2 regions of the Arthrobacter sp. TE12232 genome follow, and region 1 is predicted to be linked to the other one. Evidence: riboswitches for the same ligand, from Rfam matches in the RefSeq annotation. Region 1 holds a riboswitch; the other holds the start of a gene.
The links. A riboswitch is a leader RNA that binds a small molecule or an ion and turns the genes downstream of it on or off. The one in region 1 is predicted to bind thiamine pyrophosphate.
Positions count from the first base shown of each region.

Region 2: linked by a shared signal. The riboswitch ahead of ACVWZ7_RS19265 (bifunctional hydroxymethylpyrimidine kinase/phosphomethylpyrimidine kinase) and the one ahead of thiO (glycine oxidase ThiO) in region 1 are both predicted to bind thiamine pyrophosphate.

Region 1 covers NZ_JBSSFK010000001.1:3,794,451-3,801,635, forward strand. Annotated here, with positions in the region: gene ACVWZ7_RS17010 (DNA-methyltransferase) at 1-85, opposite strand, end outside; gene ACVWZ7_RS17015 (DEAD/DEAH box helicase) at 94-1,860, opposite strand; gene ACVWZ7_RS17020 (RNB domain-containing ribonuclease) at 2,164-3,660, opposite strand; gene ACVWZ7_RS17025 (ferritin-like fold-containing protein) at 3,702-4,373, shown strand; gene thiE (thiamine phosphate synthase) at 4,410-5,117, opposite strand; TPP riboswitch at 5,144-5,264, shown strand; gene thiO (glycine oxidase ThiO) at 5,258-6,619, shown strand; gene thiS (sulfur carrier protein ThiS) at 6,616-6,852, shown strand; gene ACVWZ7_RS17045 (thiazole synthase) at 6,858-7,185, shown strand, end outside.
Region 2 covers NZ_JBSSFK010000001.1:4,296,511-4,303,695, reverse strand. Annotated here, with positions in the region: gene obgE (GTPase ObgE) at 1-797, opposite strand, end outside; gene rpmA (50S ribosomal protein L27) at 914-1,177, opposite strand; gene rplU (50S ribosomal protein L21) at 1,239-1,547, opposite strand; gene ACVWZ7_RS19265 (bifunctional hydroxymethylpyrimidine kinase/phosphomethylpyrimidine kinase) at 1,904-3,541, opposite strand; TPP riboswitch at 3,524-3,621, opposite strand; gene ACVWZ7_RS19260 (Rne/Rng family ribonuclease) at 3,767-6,931, opposite strand.

The DNA of each region.
Region 1 (7,185 bases):
CGTCCGGCAGCGTGGGGAGGTATTCCGCGTTGTCCGCGTGAACCACCAGGTTGCTGCCGTCCGGCGCCCAGACGGTGTCAGTCATGGAGGGGATTAGGCCTCGGCGCCGCTCGGCTGTGCGTCGCCGCCGGCCACGACTTCACCGTTGCGGCGGCGCGTACGGGTGCGGCGACGCGCACGGGTTGCACGGTCCACCTCGGTCGGGGCCTTCGCCGGCGCGGCGCCGGCAGCAGCCTCGGGGCCCTGCCCGCCGGCAGTGGAAACGGTAGCGGCTTCGGCGTCGGCGGGACGACGACGGCGGTCGCCGGAGCGTCCGCCTGCCTCGGCGCCGCTGCGGCGGGTGTCCCGGCTGCCGGTGCGGCTGCCTTCGCGGGCGCCGTCACGGCTGGCGGTGCGGTTACCTTCGCGGGCGCCGGTGCGGCTGCCCTCACGGGTGCCGTCCCTTCCGCTGTCCTTTGCGCTGCTGCGGGTGTTCTTCTTGCCGGTCTCGCCGAGGTCCTCGAGAACCTCCGCGTCGACGCCGGCCAGCACGCGCTTGTCGCGGGGCAGGCGGCCCTTGGTGCCCTCGGGGATGTCGAGTTCCTCGAACAGGTGCGGCGAGGAGGAGTAGGTTTCCACGGGCTCGGGGAAGTTCAGGCCCAGGGCCTTGTTGATGAGCCCCCAGCGCGGCATGTCATCCCAGTCGACAAAGGTCACAGCGGTGCCCTTGTTGCCGGCGCGGCCGGTGCGGCCGACGCGGTGCAGGTAGATCTTCTCGTCCTCGACGCACTGGTAGTTGATCACGTGCGTGACGTCGTCGACGTCGATGCCGCGGGCGGCGACGTCGGTGGCAACGAGGACGTCCACCTTGTTGTTACGGAAGGCGCGCAGCGCCTGTTCGCGGGCGCCCTGGCCGAGGTCGCCGTGGATCGCGGCAGCCGCGAAACCGCGGTCCACGAGTTCCTCGGCCACCTTGGCAGCGGTGCGCTTGGTCTTGGTGAAGATGATGGTGCGGCCGCGTCCGCGGGCCTGCAGGATCCGGGCAACAACTTCGACCTTGTCCATGCTGTGGGCGCGGTAGATCAGCTGGCGGATGTCGCGCTTGGTCAGGCCTTCGTCGTCCGGGTCCGCGGCGCGGATGTGGGTCGGCTGGGTCATGTAGCGGCGGGCCATGGCGATGACCGGGCCGGGCATCGTGGCCGAGAACAGGAGCGTCTGGCGGACCGCGGGGGTACCGGCGATCAGGGTTTCGACGTCCGGCAAGAATCCGAGGTCCAGCATTTCGTCGGCCTCGTCGAGGATGACGATCCTGACGTTCTTCAGGCTCAGGTGCTTCTGCTTGTAGAGGTCGATCAGGCGGCCGGGGGTGCCGACGACGATCTCGACGCCGTTCTGCAGGGCATCGACCTGCGGCTCGTAGGCGCGGCCGCCGTAGATGGTGGCGATACGGGCGTTGCGCTTCTTGGCCGCGTTCTCGAGGTCCTTGGCTACCTGGACGGCGAGTTCGCGGGTGGGCACGATCACGAGGGCCTGCGGGGCGCCGGGCACGGCCAGCTTGTCGAAGCCGGCGTCGTCGCGGCCAACGACGCGCTGCAGCGCCGGGATGCCGAAGCCGAGGGTCTTGCCCGTGCCGGTCTTGGCCTGGCCGATGATGTCGTGTCCGGCCAGGGCGACCGGCAGCGTCATTGCCTGGATCGGGAAGGGGTGGGTGATGCCGGCGTCGGCCAAGGACTCCACGATGTCCGCGCGGACGTTGTAATCGGCGAACGTCTTTTCGGCAATCTCGTGCGGCTTTTCGTCCGAAATGATGGTTTCTTCGGGCTCGATGGTCTCCGTGCCCGACTCATCGGTCAGAAGCTGGTGCGTGTGCAATTCACTCACAGGTGAGTTTCCTTATTCATTTTGGGCTGCGCTGCTTGCTCAACGGGGCCGGCCGTGGCCGTTCCGGAGCACGCTCAGGCGCGCAAGCAATTCCAGTGGAAGCCGATCGCGGGCTATCTAAATGCTGGCACTGGGGACCAGCGGGTGTATCTCAAGATCGCGTAGGGGCGGGCTTGTTGAATTCGAAAATCATGGAAATCAACGACCGGGCATCCATATCTACCTCTCCAGTCTAGCTGTACGAGACCCGGATCCTCGACTGGAGGCGCGATCGCGCCGCAGAGGGGGCCCGGCGGCGGTCCGTCAGCCGACCAGCTCCAGCCGGATTTCGCGTGTGGCGATGTCCGAGGACACCACCCGGACCCGGACCTGGGTGCCCGGTTCGAGCTCGCCGGGGCACCTTGCGGTCACCGCGGGCTCGGCGATCTGCACGATTCCGGACGGGCCGTTCCCGTTACCGTTGGACTTGCCGCCGTTCCCGTTGGTGCCGCTGCCGCTGGCGCTCTTTGCCGGTCTGGAGCCGGAGATCACGACGGCGTCGAACTCCTGGCCGACGTGGTTGACGAGCAGCGCTGCTTCCACGGTGTCCAGTGCGAGCCGCTCCAGTCGTGCGGCCAGCTGGTCCGAGGTGGCCATGATGGCCGGGAGGGACGGCAGGGCTTCCCGGGCCCAGGACGGAACCTCGGTGCCGTTGCTCAAGGCCTCGCAGATCACCAGCACGAAACGGTCGATCAGCCGCCGCAGCGGCGCGGTGGAGTGGGCGTAGGCCGCGCCGATGGCGGACTGCACGGCGGCCTGCGGCACTGTGCCGTCGAAGGGCGTGTAGCCGGCCCCGCGGAAGAGCATGCCGGCCGAGTGCACGATGGCCAGCTGGCGGGGATCCGTGGGGTCGAGGGTCCGCAGGTACTCGCCGTAGGGCGTTTCGCCGTCCCAGGGCTTGCCGAGAGCGTGAGTCTGGCGGTGGAAGTGCCGCAGCGACGCCTCGTCCGGGGCTGGCATGGTGCGCAGGATGCCGACCTTGCCCTGGAGCATCAGCCCGGCCGCCGCCATCCCGGTCATGAGGGAAATCTGGGCGTTCCAGTCCTCCACCGGAAGCGGCGGGGCCGCCACGATCCGGTAGCCGCCGTCGGGCAGTTGTTGGATCTCCTGTTCCGGCATGTTCAGGCTCGCGCCGCCGCGGAGGCGTTCCAGCTCCACGCGCTTGGTGCCCACCTCCTTCAGCAGCTGCAGCAGGGGCGTTGCGGTGCCGGCGTCGAGCTCGGCCTGGACACCCTTGTAGCTGAGCTTCGCGCGGCTGCGGACCTGGGCCCGGCGCACCAGCACCGAGGTCACCTCCGCCGCGGCGTCGAGTTCGAACTCCCAGACGAATGCCGCGCACAGCTGCCCGGCGAGCAGGCTACCGGCAGCCTCGCTGATGACCTCCGGATGCAGCGGGATCCGCCCGTCCGGGGTGTAGAAGGTCTGGCCGCGGCGGCGGGTCTCGGCGTCGAGCGCCCCGCCCGGCGCGACGAAGGACGGGACATCGGCGATGGCGTAAAGCACGTTGTAGCCCTCGCCGTTGCGCTCGATATACAGCGCCTGGTCGAGGTCGGTGGAGGACGCCGGATCGATCGTCACGAACTCGACATGGGTGAAGTCCAGGTCCGGCAGCTTGTGCTCGGCCACCGCCGCCTGCGCGTCGCGCAGCACGTCCTCGGGGAACGGACCGGGCAGTTCCAGCGTGGTGCGCAACGCCTTGAGAGCCCCGGCAAGCTGGTTCTGCTGCTCGTGGATACTCGGGGTCAGGCGATGATGGGACACGAAAATCAGGTTAGCCCGATTTCCGCTATTAGTCTTGGATTATGAGCCCAATCCCGGACGATCCTGCCCGCTACAACAGCTTCCTCACGGATCTGCTGGGAGTCATGGCGTACGGGGAGCTTTCGGCCTTCGAACGGCTGTCCTCGGACGCCCGCTATTCACCCACGCTGCATGACCGTGCGGTGCTGGGCAGGATCGCGGTAGTCGAGTTCCAGCACTACGAACTCGTCCGGGCCCGGCTCGAGGCCATGGGCCTGGACACGGAGGCCGCCATGCTGCCGTTCCAGCCGTCCGTGGACCACTTCCATGAGCGCACACGCCCGGCGGACTGGTACGAATCCCTCATGAAGGCCTACGTGATCGACACCGTCTCCGCGGACTTCTACCGTGCCGTCGCCAGGCACGTCGACACCGCGACCCGGGAACTGATCGAGCAGATCCAGTCCGCCGAGGAGGCCACGGCCGTGCTGCAGGAGCGGCTCAAGGCGGCCCTGGCCGATGACCCCCGGCTGGCGTCGCGCCTGGCGCTGTGGGCCAGGCGCCTGCTGGGCGAGGCACTGACCCAAGCCCAGCGGGTCAGTCTCGAACACGCCTTCCTCGGCGGGCTCTCAGGCCTGGACGACGCCGGCGCCAGGGAACTGGTCAGGGCTCTGACGGCCGAACTCGCCACAAACCACTCGCGCCGGATGGCCGCGCTGGGACTGGCGGGGTAGCTCCGCCGCCGGGGCGGAAACCCGAACGGAACCTGTTCAGGAATCGGCGGCATCCAGCGCCGCCAGCAGTGCGCCGGCTGCGTGGGCCGGATCATCGGCGTCGGTGATTGCCCGGACCACGACGATCCGGCGGGCACCGGCGTCGACTACCTGCTCAACATTGCCGAGGTCGATGCCGCCGATCGCAAACCACGGCAACAAGCTTTCGACCCGGCCGTCGACCGTGCCGGCTCCCTCCCCATCCGCCCGGCCGGTCGCCTCGGCGGCGTAACGCACCAGGTCGAGGCCGACGGCGGCGCGTCCAGGCTTGGTGGGAGTGGCCCACACGGGTCCCACGCAGAAGTAGTCGAGTCCCTTGCGGCCGGGGGAGGACGCAATGGCGGCGTCCACCTGCTCCGGGCTGTGGGTGGACAATCCGACTATGGTTTTCTTGCCGAGGAGGCCGCGGGCGGCGTCGAGCGAAATATCCTTCTGCCCGATATGGAACACCGGAGCCCCGGACAAAGAGGCGATGTCCGCCCGGTCATTGACGGCCCAGAGCCGTCCGTGCCGCTGCGCTGCGGCGTGCAGGACCTCCAGGAGCTCCAGTTCCTCGGCCGCCTCAAGCGACTTGTCGCGCAGCTGGATGATGTCCACCCCGCCGGCGAATGCGGCGTCCACAAAGTCCTCGAAGTCGCCGCGGTCCTGCCGGGCGTCGGTGCACAAGTAGAGGCGGGCGGTGGTGTGGAGGGAGTCCTGGCTCATGACACCAGCCTAGTTCCTCTAAACTGGGCGCATACCGCGGGAGCCCGCAGCGGCCACGTCATCGCTGCACGGCTGAGAGGGCGTCAGAGCCGACCGCTTGACCTGATCCGGCTAGTACCGGCGTAGGGAAGGAATTTTTTATGGGCACAAGAACCAGCCGTGAAGCCGAAGCCGCAGATGACGCCGCCTACCGGGTTTGTGACACGGGCCCGGGTTCCGCAGAGGACCTCACCGCACAGGACACATCCGCACAGGACGTCGCTGTTGACGTTGCGGTGATCGGCGGCGGGGTGATCGGCCACGGCATCGCGTTCGAGGCCAGCCGTGCGGGCCGGTCCGTGGTGTTGATCGATGACGCGCCCGGCAGCGGGGCCAGCTGGGCCGCCGCCGGAATGCTGGCCCCCGTCAGCGAACTGCACTATCAGGAAGAACAGCTCCTGGAACTGATGCTCGAGTCCTCCCGGCTGTGGCCCGACTTCGTGGCCGGGATCGATGCCGGTGCCGGGATCGACGCCGATGCCAGTGCCGCCAGCGGCCCGGGATCCCGGGCAGGGTCCAGTACCGGCTACCTGACGACGCCGACCCTCGCCGTCGGTGCCGATGCGGCGGACCGGCGCGCGCTCGCGGACCTGAGGGAAGTCCAGCAGGACTCCGGCCTCACCGTGGAGCCCCTGACCGTGCGCGAGGCACGCAGCCGGGAACCTTTGCTCAGCCCCGGTATCTCGTGCGCATTCGATATCCCGGCCGACCACCAGGTGGACCCCCGCATGCTGATTGCCCGGCTCACCAGGCTGCTCGACGCGGAGGGCCGCTGCAGATTCGTCCGTCGGCGCGCGGCGGGGCTGCTGTGGGAGGACGGACGCGTCGCCGGTGTCCGGCTCGCGGGCGGCGGTTCCGTGCGGGCCGCGGAAACCGTGGTCGCCAACGGGCTCGGCGCCCCCGACCTTGACGGGCTGCCCGCTGGACTGAAACTCCCGCTGCGGCCGGTCTACGGCGACATCCTTCGGCTCCGCGTGCCCGCGCACCTGCAACCACTGCTTACGGCCACCGTGCGTGGCATGGTGCGCGGGGTGCCGGTGTATATCGTCCCGCGGCAGGACGGCACTGTGGTGATCGGCGCCACCCAACGCGAAGACGGCCCGTCGGATCCGCACGCTGTTTCCGCCGGCGGCGTCTACCAGCTGCTCCGAGACGCTCAGCAGCTGGTGCCCGCTGTAGCCGAGCTGGAACTACTCGAAGCCACGGCGCGCGCCCGCCCCGGCACACCGGACAACGCCCCGATGCTGGGGCGCGTCTCGCGCCCGGAAGGCGGGGACGTCCCGGGCCTCATCATCGCCACGGGATTCTTCCGGCACGGCGTCCTGCTGACCCCGGCAGCCGCCGTCGTCTGTCGTCAGCTCATGGACGGTATGCCGGACCCGCGCTGGGCCGGGTTCCGCCCCGACCGTTTCTCCCGCACCCCGGATGCGTCCGGGGACAGCCCCAACAAGGAAGCAGCATGAACATCAGACTGAACGGAACGGAGCAGAGCGTCGCCGACGGCGCCTCCGTCAGCACACTCGTCAGCCAGCTCACGGGCCGGAGCATCGGCCCCGACGGCCGGGCTGCCGACGGGCAGAAGCTCGGTGTCGCGGTGGCCCGCAACGCTGAAGTGGTGCCCCGCAGCCAGTGGCACGCCACCGCGCTCGCCGACGGCGACGACGTCGAACTTGTTACGGCAGTCCAGGGAGGATGACCAGCATGAACGAAACGACTCTTGCAGGATCGCCGGCCCGGCCGGCTGCCGGGGCCCTCGCCGATCCGTTCGTGGTGGACGGCGTGACGCTCGGATCCCGGCTTATCATGGGCACCGGCGGTGCGCCGAGCCTGGACGGGCTGGGCGCGGCGCTTTTGGCTTCCGGGACGGAATTGACCACCGTGGCGATGCGCCGCTATTCACCGGCGGAAACGGGATCGCTGTTCCAGCTGCTCGTGGACCACAACATCCGAGTGCTGCCGAACACAGCCGGTTGCTTCACCGCCAAGGACGCCGTACTCACCGCCGAACTGGCCCGCGAGGCCCTGGAGA
Region 2 (7,185 bases), 500 kb from region 1:
AGCTCGGCTTCGATGATGGCGAGGTCGGAGAGCGGGTCGCGGTCGGCTTCGAGGGTTCCGCAGTCCAGCACGTGCACCAGGGCGGCGCAGCGCTCCACGTGGCGCAGGAAGTTGTGGCCCAGGCCCTTGCCTTCGCTGGCGCCCTCGATCAGGCCGGGGACGTCGGCGATCGTGAAGCGCACCTCGCCGGCCTGGACGACGCCCAGGTTGGGGATCAGGGTGGTGAAGGGGTAGTCGGCGATCTTGGGTCGCGCGGCGGACATCGCGGCGATGAGGCTGGACTTGCCGGCGGACGGGAAACCGACCAGGGCGATGTCGGCGATGGACTTCAGTTCCAGGACGATGTCGCTGGATTCGCCTTCGATGCCGAGCAGCGCAAAGCCCGGGGCTCGGCGCTTCTGCGAGGACAGCGCAGCGTTGCCGAGTCCTCCGATGCCGCCGGCCGCTGCGATGTATTCGGCGCCTTCGCCCACGAGGTCGGCGAGGACTTCGCCGGTCTTGGATTTCACGACGGTTCCCTCGGGAACCGGAAGAATGAGGGTCTCGCCGTTCTTGCCGCCGCGCCAGTCGCCCATGCCGGGACCGCCGTTGGTGGCGTGCCGGTGGGGGGCGTGGTGGTAGTCCAGGAGCGTGGTGGTCTGCGGGTCGACGCGCAGGATGACGTCGCCGCCATTGCCGCCGTTGCCGCCGTCGGGACCGCCGAGGGGCTTGAACTTCTCACGGTGAACGGAGACACAGCCGTGGCCGCCGGTACCGCCGGATACGTGCAGTACTACCCGGTCTACAAAGCTAGCCACGTGGATCTCCTCAGTGCTGTTCCCCGGACCTCAAAAAGGCCCAAGTTGATTGTAATGCGGTTAAAACACCGGTGGAGCGGACCTAATGGCCCGCCCCACCGATTTAGAACTTGTTGTTACTCTGCAGCTGCAGCAGCCACGATGTTCACAACGCGACGACCACGGCGGGTGCCGAACTCGACAGCACCGGGGGTCAGGGCGAACAGGGTGTCGTCCCCGCCGCGGCCGACGCCGGCGCCCGGGTGGAAGTGGGTTCCACGCTGGCGGACGATGATTTCGCCTGCGGAAACTACCTGGCCACCGAAGCGCTTCACGCCGAGGTACTGGGCGTTGGAGTCACGACCGTTGCGAGTGGAACTCGCGCCTTTTTTATGTGCCATTTGAAATGCCTGCCTTCAAAAATTCTGGGGAATCTGCTGGAACCTGAACAGTAACGAAGAGTTACTTGATACCGGTGATCTTGACCTTGGTCAATTCCTGACGGTGGCCCTGGCGCTTCTTGTAACCGGTCTTGTTCTTGAACTTCTGGATGACGATCTTCGGACCACGAAGGTCTTCGAGGATCTCAGCCGTAACCGTTACCTTGGCCAGGTCCGCAGCAGCAGACGTGACCTTGTCACCGTCCACCAGGAGCAGTGCGGGCAACTCAAAGGTGCTGCCGGCTCCACCGGGGACGCGGTTCAGGGTAACGAAGTCTCCAACGGAAACCTTCTCTTGGCGGCCGCCTGCGCGGACAATCGCGTACACCACTGGGGAACTCACTTCTCTCGACGTTTATTACTAGATTTGCGTGCGGAACCTGGGGCCAAATTGTTTGGACCGGCTCACGCTGTGCCTCAACGCCGGTGGATTCCCCGGGGGAACCCATGAGCTACCCCCGGAACAAATCCACGAGGAATTCCATGTGGATAGTTCTCAGGGTCATAACCCAAGTGTTGGCGTAAGCACCGAAGATCTAGAATACGCTAATTTTGCCTTCGGCCGCAAATGAGGCTGGTTCCGGCGGGTAGTCCGTGATAGGCGCCACTACGTTTTTACGCAGTGTTGCCGCAACGACTTCCGGAACCGTGCCCCACCATCCTAGCGGGTGTGCGGGGCGGGTTGGGTCAGGCGTGCAGTCTCGGCGCGTCGAAGAAGTGCACTTCGTAGCGTGAGGACTGCCGGAAGGCCAAGGCCATGGCCTCCCGCTCGCCGGCGGAGGCCTGCCGGGCCGCCGCGTCGGTGTACGCAATCGCCTGCCGGGTCGCGGCGGCAAAGTCCTCATCGGCGTACGTCCGCAGCCAGTCGGCGTAAGGGTGCGCCGCGGGGGCGCCGCCGGCCAGGAATTCCCGGTGCAGGGTGGCCCCGACTTCGGCGTAGAGCCAGAAGCACGGCAGGGCTGCCGCCACGAGCACGCCGTAGCTGCCCGAGACGGAGGCGGCCAGCAGGTGGTCCACGTAGGACTTCGTGACCGGGCCCAGGCCGGCCGCCGCGGGGCGGGTGCTGAGCCAGGAGCGGTGGAGCTCGGACTCGACCTCAAGGCAGGTCTGCGCCGAGCGGGCCCAGAACAGTTGTTCGGCCTCGGTGGGGGCGACGGCGGCGGCGCGGGCCAGGACCCGGGAGTAGCCGTTGAGGTAAATGGCGTCCTGGGCCAGGTAGTAGGCGAACTCGTGCTCGGGCAGGGTGCCGTCGGCGAGTCCGCGGATGAAGTCCAGGGCATAGATGGCGTCGAGATCGGCCGCGGCGCCATCGCGCAGGGCCGCGGCGAACTCGCCCTCCGCGGGGGTCTCCGCCGGCCCCTGGCTGTGCTGGCTGTGCTGAGAGCTCGTGCGGTCCTGCACGTGATGGAAGTGATGGACCGGGCCGTTGCCGGTGCCGACGTCCAGGGCCGAGGCTTCGCGGAGCGCACCCAGCAGCCACGGCTTGACCTCCCGCAGTGCGGCTTCCCAGTTCCCCACCCGCGCCTGCACCGTGGCCATGGCCGAGGACAGGGAGCAGCCGGTGCCGTGGCTGTTGCGGGTGGCGATCCGCTCCCCCGGCACCACCACGGTCTCCTGCCCCAGCAGCCCTACGGTGTTGACCAGCGCATCCGGGCAGCCGTCCCCGGCAATATCCCCGGCACCATCCCCGCCGGGGAGGTGTCCGCCCTTGACCAGGACGGTGGTGCCGCTCAGGGCGGCCAGGCGCTTGCCCTGCTCCAGGGCTTCCGCCCAGTCTGCCGCGACGGGTTCCTTAAGCAGGATGGCCAGCTCGGCAAGATTCGGCGTGATGAGGTCCGCCAGCGGCAGGAGGGCTTGCAGTGCGGCCTCGGCGGATTCCTTCAGGAGCCGGTCGCCGCTGGTGGCCACCATTACCGGGTCCAGGACCACGACGGCGGGTCGCACCTTTTCCAGCCAGGTGCGGACGGCGTCGATTACCGCGGCGTCACCCAGCATGCCGATTTTCAAGGCGTCGATGCCGATGTCGTCGCTGATGGCGTCCAGCTGCGCCGTGAGGAACTCTGCCGGAGGAACGTGGACGGCGCGCACGCCCCGGGTGTTTTGCGCCGTCAGGGCCGTGATGGCGGCCATGCCGTAGCCGCCGTTCGCAGCGATGCTCTTCAAGTCCGCTTGGATTCCTGCGCCGCCGGATGGGTCCGAGCCGGCGATGGCCAGCACCCGGGGAATGCGCAGCGGCGCAGACGGCGCGGAGGGCAGAAAATTGGGAGGTAGAAAAGCGTCGGGCAGAAATTCAGACGGATTCACTGTTGCGGACAAGTCAGACATCCCTTCGCCGGTGCTAACCGGACAGGTTCAACGGGTCTGGATCTCAGCCGGCCCGATGCGCGGCACCCCGTGTCAGTGGTCAAGCCTAGCCGCTGTCCCGGCGCTGCCCTGTTAACGGCGAAGCGGGCCCGGGCCGGAGCGGACGTATTGTTACGCCCGCTCCGGCCCGAACCCGCAATTTACACTTCAGCCGGATCAGTGGCGGAAGGGGTCAGCCGTAAAGGACTACAGCTCCGATGCCGGCACGCCGACTCCGAGGATGATCGGCTCGTTGCCGGCCGGGATGGCCGGCCTTGCCGCCGCGGGTGCCTTGGCCTCGTGAACCGAGCCGGCGGCGGCTGGCCGTGTTGCCTCGCGGTGCTCCACGGAGGTCTCGTTGGCTGCACCCTGGGCGCGGCTGGCGCTCCGGTTGCGGCGGCCGCGGCGGCCACGCGTCGTCGTGGTCTCCGCTGTCCGTGCAGCCGGTGCCTCGACGCGCGCAGGCTCGGGTGCCGTGGCTTGAGTCTCGTGCTGGGCCTGGGTGGCCGCCTGCCTGTTGGCCTGCGCCTCAGCCTCGCCCAGGTTGGCGAAGGCCTCGGTCAGCAGGTCCAGGGTCAGGGACGGCTCCGGCGTGCCCTCGGCGTGCTCGACGAACGGCAGGGCCACCTGCTCACCGCCGAACGTCAGCACAGCCGCCGGACGGCCTGCTGCCTCTTCCGTGGCGGCAAGCTTCGTGACGGCGTCGACGGCGGCCTGGCGGGCCCCGGCGTCGCTGGCAGCGGCCGCTTCACCGTCGTGCAGGTGCGCGGCGTGGGCCGCGGCGGCGACCTTTGCCAGCGCGGCACGGGTGGCTTCAGCCTTGGCGTGGCTTTCGGCCTCGGTGGGCTCGGCGTGGACGGCGGCCGGTGCGGACGGTGCGGACTCCGGGCCCTGGCCCCGGCCGCGGCGACGGCTCTTGCGTTCGGTGCGGGCGGCAGGCTGGGCCTCGGCGCGCGGGACGTAGTGCTCGGCAGCGACCGTGTTGGCCCTGCGGTGCTCGACGGGTTCGTCGTGGGTGACGATGCCGCGGCCCGCGCAGGCTTCACACTGTTCGCCGAAGACTTCCAGCAGCCCGGTGCCCATCCGCTTGCGGGTCATCTGCACGAGGCCCAGCGAGGTCACCTCCGCCACCTGGTGTTTGGTGCGGTCCCGGCCCAGGCACTCCACCATGCGGCGCAGCACAAGGTCGCGGTTGGATTCGAGCACCATGTCGATGAAGTCGATCACGATGATGCCGCCGATGTCGCGCAGCCGCAGCTGCCGGACGACTTCCTCGGCCGCTTCCAGGTTGTTCTTGGTGACGGTTTCTTCGAGGTTGCCGCCGGAGCCGGTGAACTTGCCGGTGTTGACGTCCACCACGGTCATGGCCTCGGTGCGGTCGATCACGAGGGACCCGCCGGAGGGCAGGAAGACCTTCCGGTCCAGGGCCTTGTGGATCTGCTCGTCGATGCGCCAGGCCGCGAAGATGTCCGTGTCCTTGGTCCACTTCTCGAGCCGGCCCACGAGGTCAGGCGCCACGTAGGTCACGTAGGCCTCGATGGTGTCCCAGGCTTCCTCGCCGGAGACGATCAGCTTGGAGAAGTCCTCGTTGAAGACGTCGCGGACCACCTTGATGGTGAGGTCGGGTTCGCCGTAGAGCAGCTCGGGGGCGAGGATCTTCGTGGAGGTCGACTGGCTCTCGATGCCTTCCCACTGCGCGCGGAGCCGGTTGATGTCGTGCGTCAGCTCTTCCTCCGACGCCCCTTCGGCCGCGGTGCGGACAATGACGCCCGCGTCCTCGGGCAGGCGGTCCTTGAGGATCCGCTTGAGGCGGTTGCGTTCGACGTCGGGCAGCTTGCGGGAGATGCCGGTCATGGAACCGCCGGGCACGTACACGAGGTAGCGGCCGGGCAGCGAGATCTGGCTGGTGAGCCGGGCACCCTTGTGGCCGACCGGGTCCTTGGTGACCTGGACCAGGACGGAGTCGCCGGACTTGAGCGCGTTTTCGATCCGGCGCTGCTTGCCTTCGAGGTTCACTGCATCCCAGTTCACTTCGCCGGCGTACAGGACGGCGTTGCGGCCGCGTCCGATGTCCACGAAGGCAGCTTCCATGGAGGGCAGCACGTTCTGGACCTTGCCCAGGTAGACGTTGCCGATCAGGGAGTCCTGCTGGGTCTTGGAGACGAAGTGCTCGGCCAGGACGCCGTCTTCCAGGACGGCGATCTGGATTCTGTCGTCGCGCTGGCGGACGATCATCTGCCGGTCCACGGATTCACGGCGGGCCAGGAACTCGGCTTCGGTGATCACGGTGCGGCGGCGGCCGGTGTCGCGGGATTCGCGGCGGCGCTGCTTCTTGGCCTCGAGGCGGGTGGAACCCTTGACCGAGGTGACGCGGTTGTTGACCGGGGCTTCGCTGATGGCCCGCGGCGCGCGCACGCGGGTCACGGTGTTGGGCGGATCGTCGTCTCCCCCGCCGGTCAGTTCCAGGTCCTGGTCACCGCGACGGCGGCGGCGCCGGCGGCGCGAGGTCACGCCGTCCTCGAGCGTCCCCTCCTGGCCCTCCTCGCCCTCTTCCTCGGTGCCTTCAACGTCGATCTCGGACTCGGCGGAGGTGCGGGTGCGTCCGCGGCGGCCGCGGCTACGGCGACGACGGCGGCTGCCGGCGTCCTCGTCCTCGTCGCCTTCTTCTTCCTCGGGCTCCGCTGCTGCAGCCGCCGGGGCCGGACGCACCACGGTGCTGAGGTCCGGGGCCTGGAAGATCACGGAGGTGAGGGCACCCGGTTCCAGGAAGAGCGATGCGGCAGGGCTTTCAGCCGGCTGCTCGTCTGCCGTGACGGGCTGTGCAGCCTGTGCCTGTGTTTCGGCGGGTGCGGCGGCCGCTTCTTCGGTTGCTTCTTCGGTTTCTTCTTCCGCCGCAGCTACTGCGTGGACCTCGTCGACCTTCGGAGCGGCCTTGGCGCGGCTGGCGCGGCGCCGGACCGGCTTTTCCGCAACGGCGGACTCTGTTGATTGTGCTGTTTCGGCGGGAGCTTCCGCGGCGGCGGCGTTGGCTTCGGGTTCGTCGGCGAAGGCCGGCAGGGGCTCCGGTGCGGCAACCGGCTTGCGGGCACGGGTGCGCCGTGCGGGGGCTTTTGCCTTGGGTTCGGGGGCTGCGGCCCGTTCGGCGGCGGCGAGCGGCTCATCCGAGGCGGTTGCTGCGGCCAGGGCCGCGGCTTCGGCCACAGCTTCGGCGGCCGCCGCGGGGTCGACCTTCGCGACGGGTGCCTTGCGGCGGGTCCGGACGGCCCTCTTCGGCGCTACCGGAGCCTCTGCTTCCGCATTTACGGCTGTTTCTTGCTTTTCCTCGGCAACAACTAGTTCTTCGTTACCGGCTACAACCTGATCATTATCCATATGTGGCGACACTCCTGCCCCTGATGCGCCGCCACATTCGGCGCCCGTTGGGGCAAATATGCGTCAACACCCGCAGGCATTGACAGAAGTCAATTGGATACCCTCAGGTTCGCACCGGCAGTGGGGTGCGGCAGCCCTGGAGGGCCGGCGAGATTGTTTTGGAACCCGTTGACCTACACGCCACAACCAGGTGCCGTCCAATGGCATTGCGGGACAGCTGGAATCAGAGGATCCGCAGCTCCCTGCTCATCATT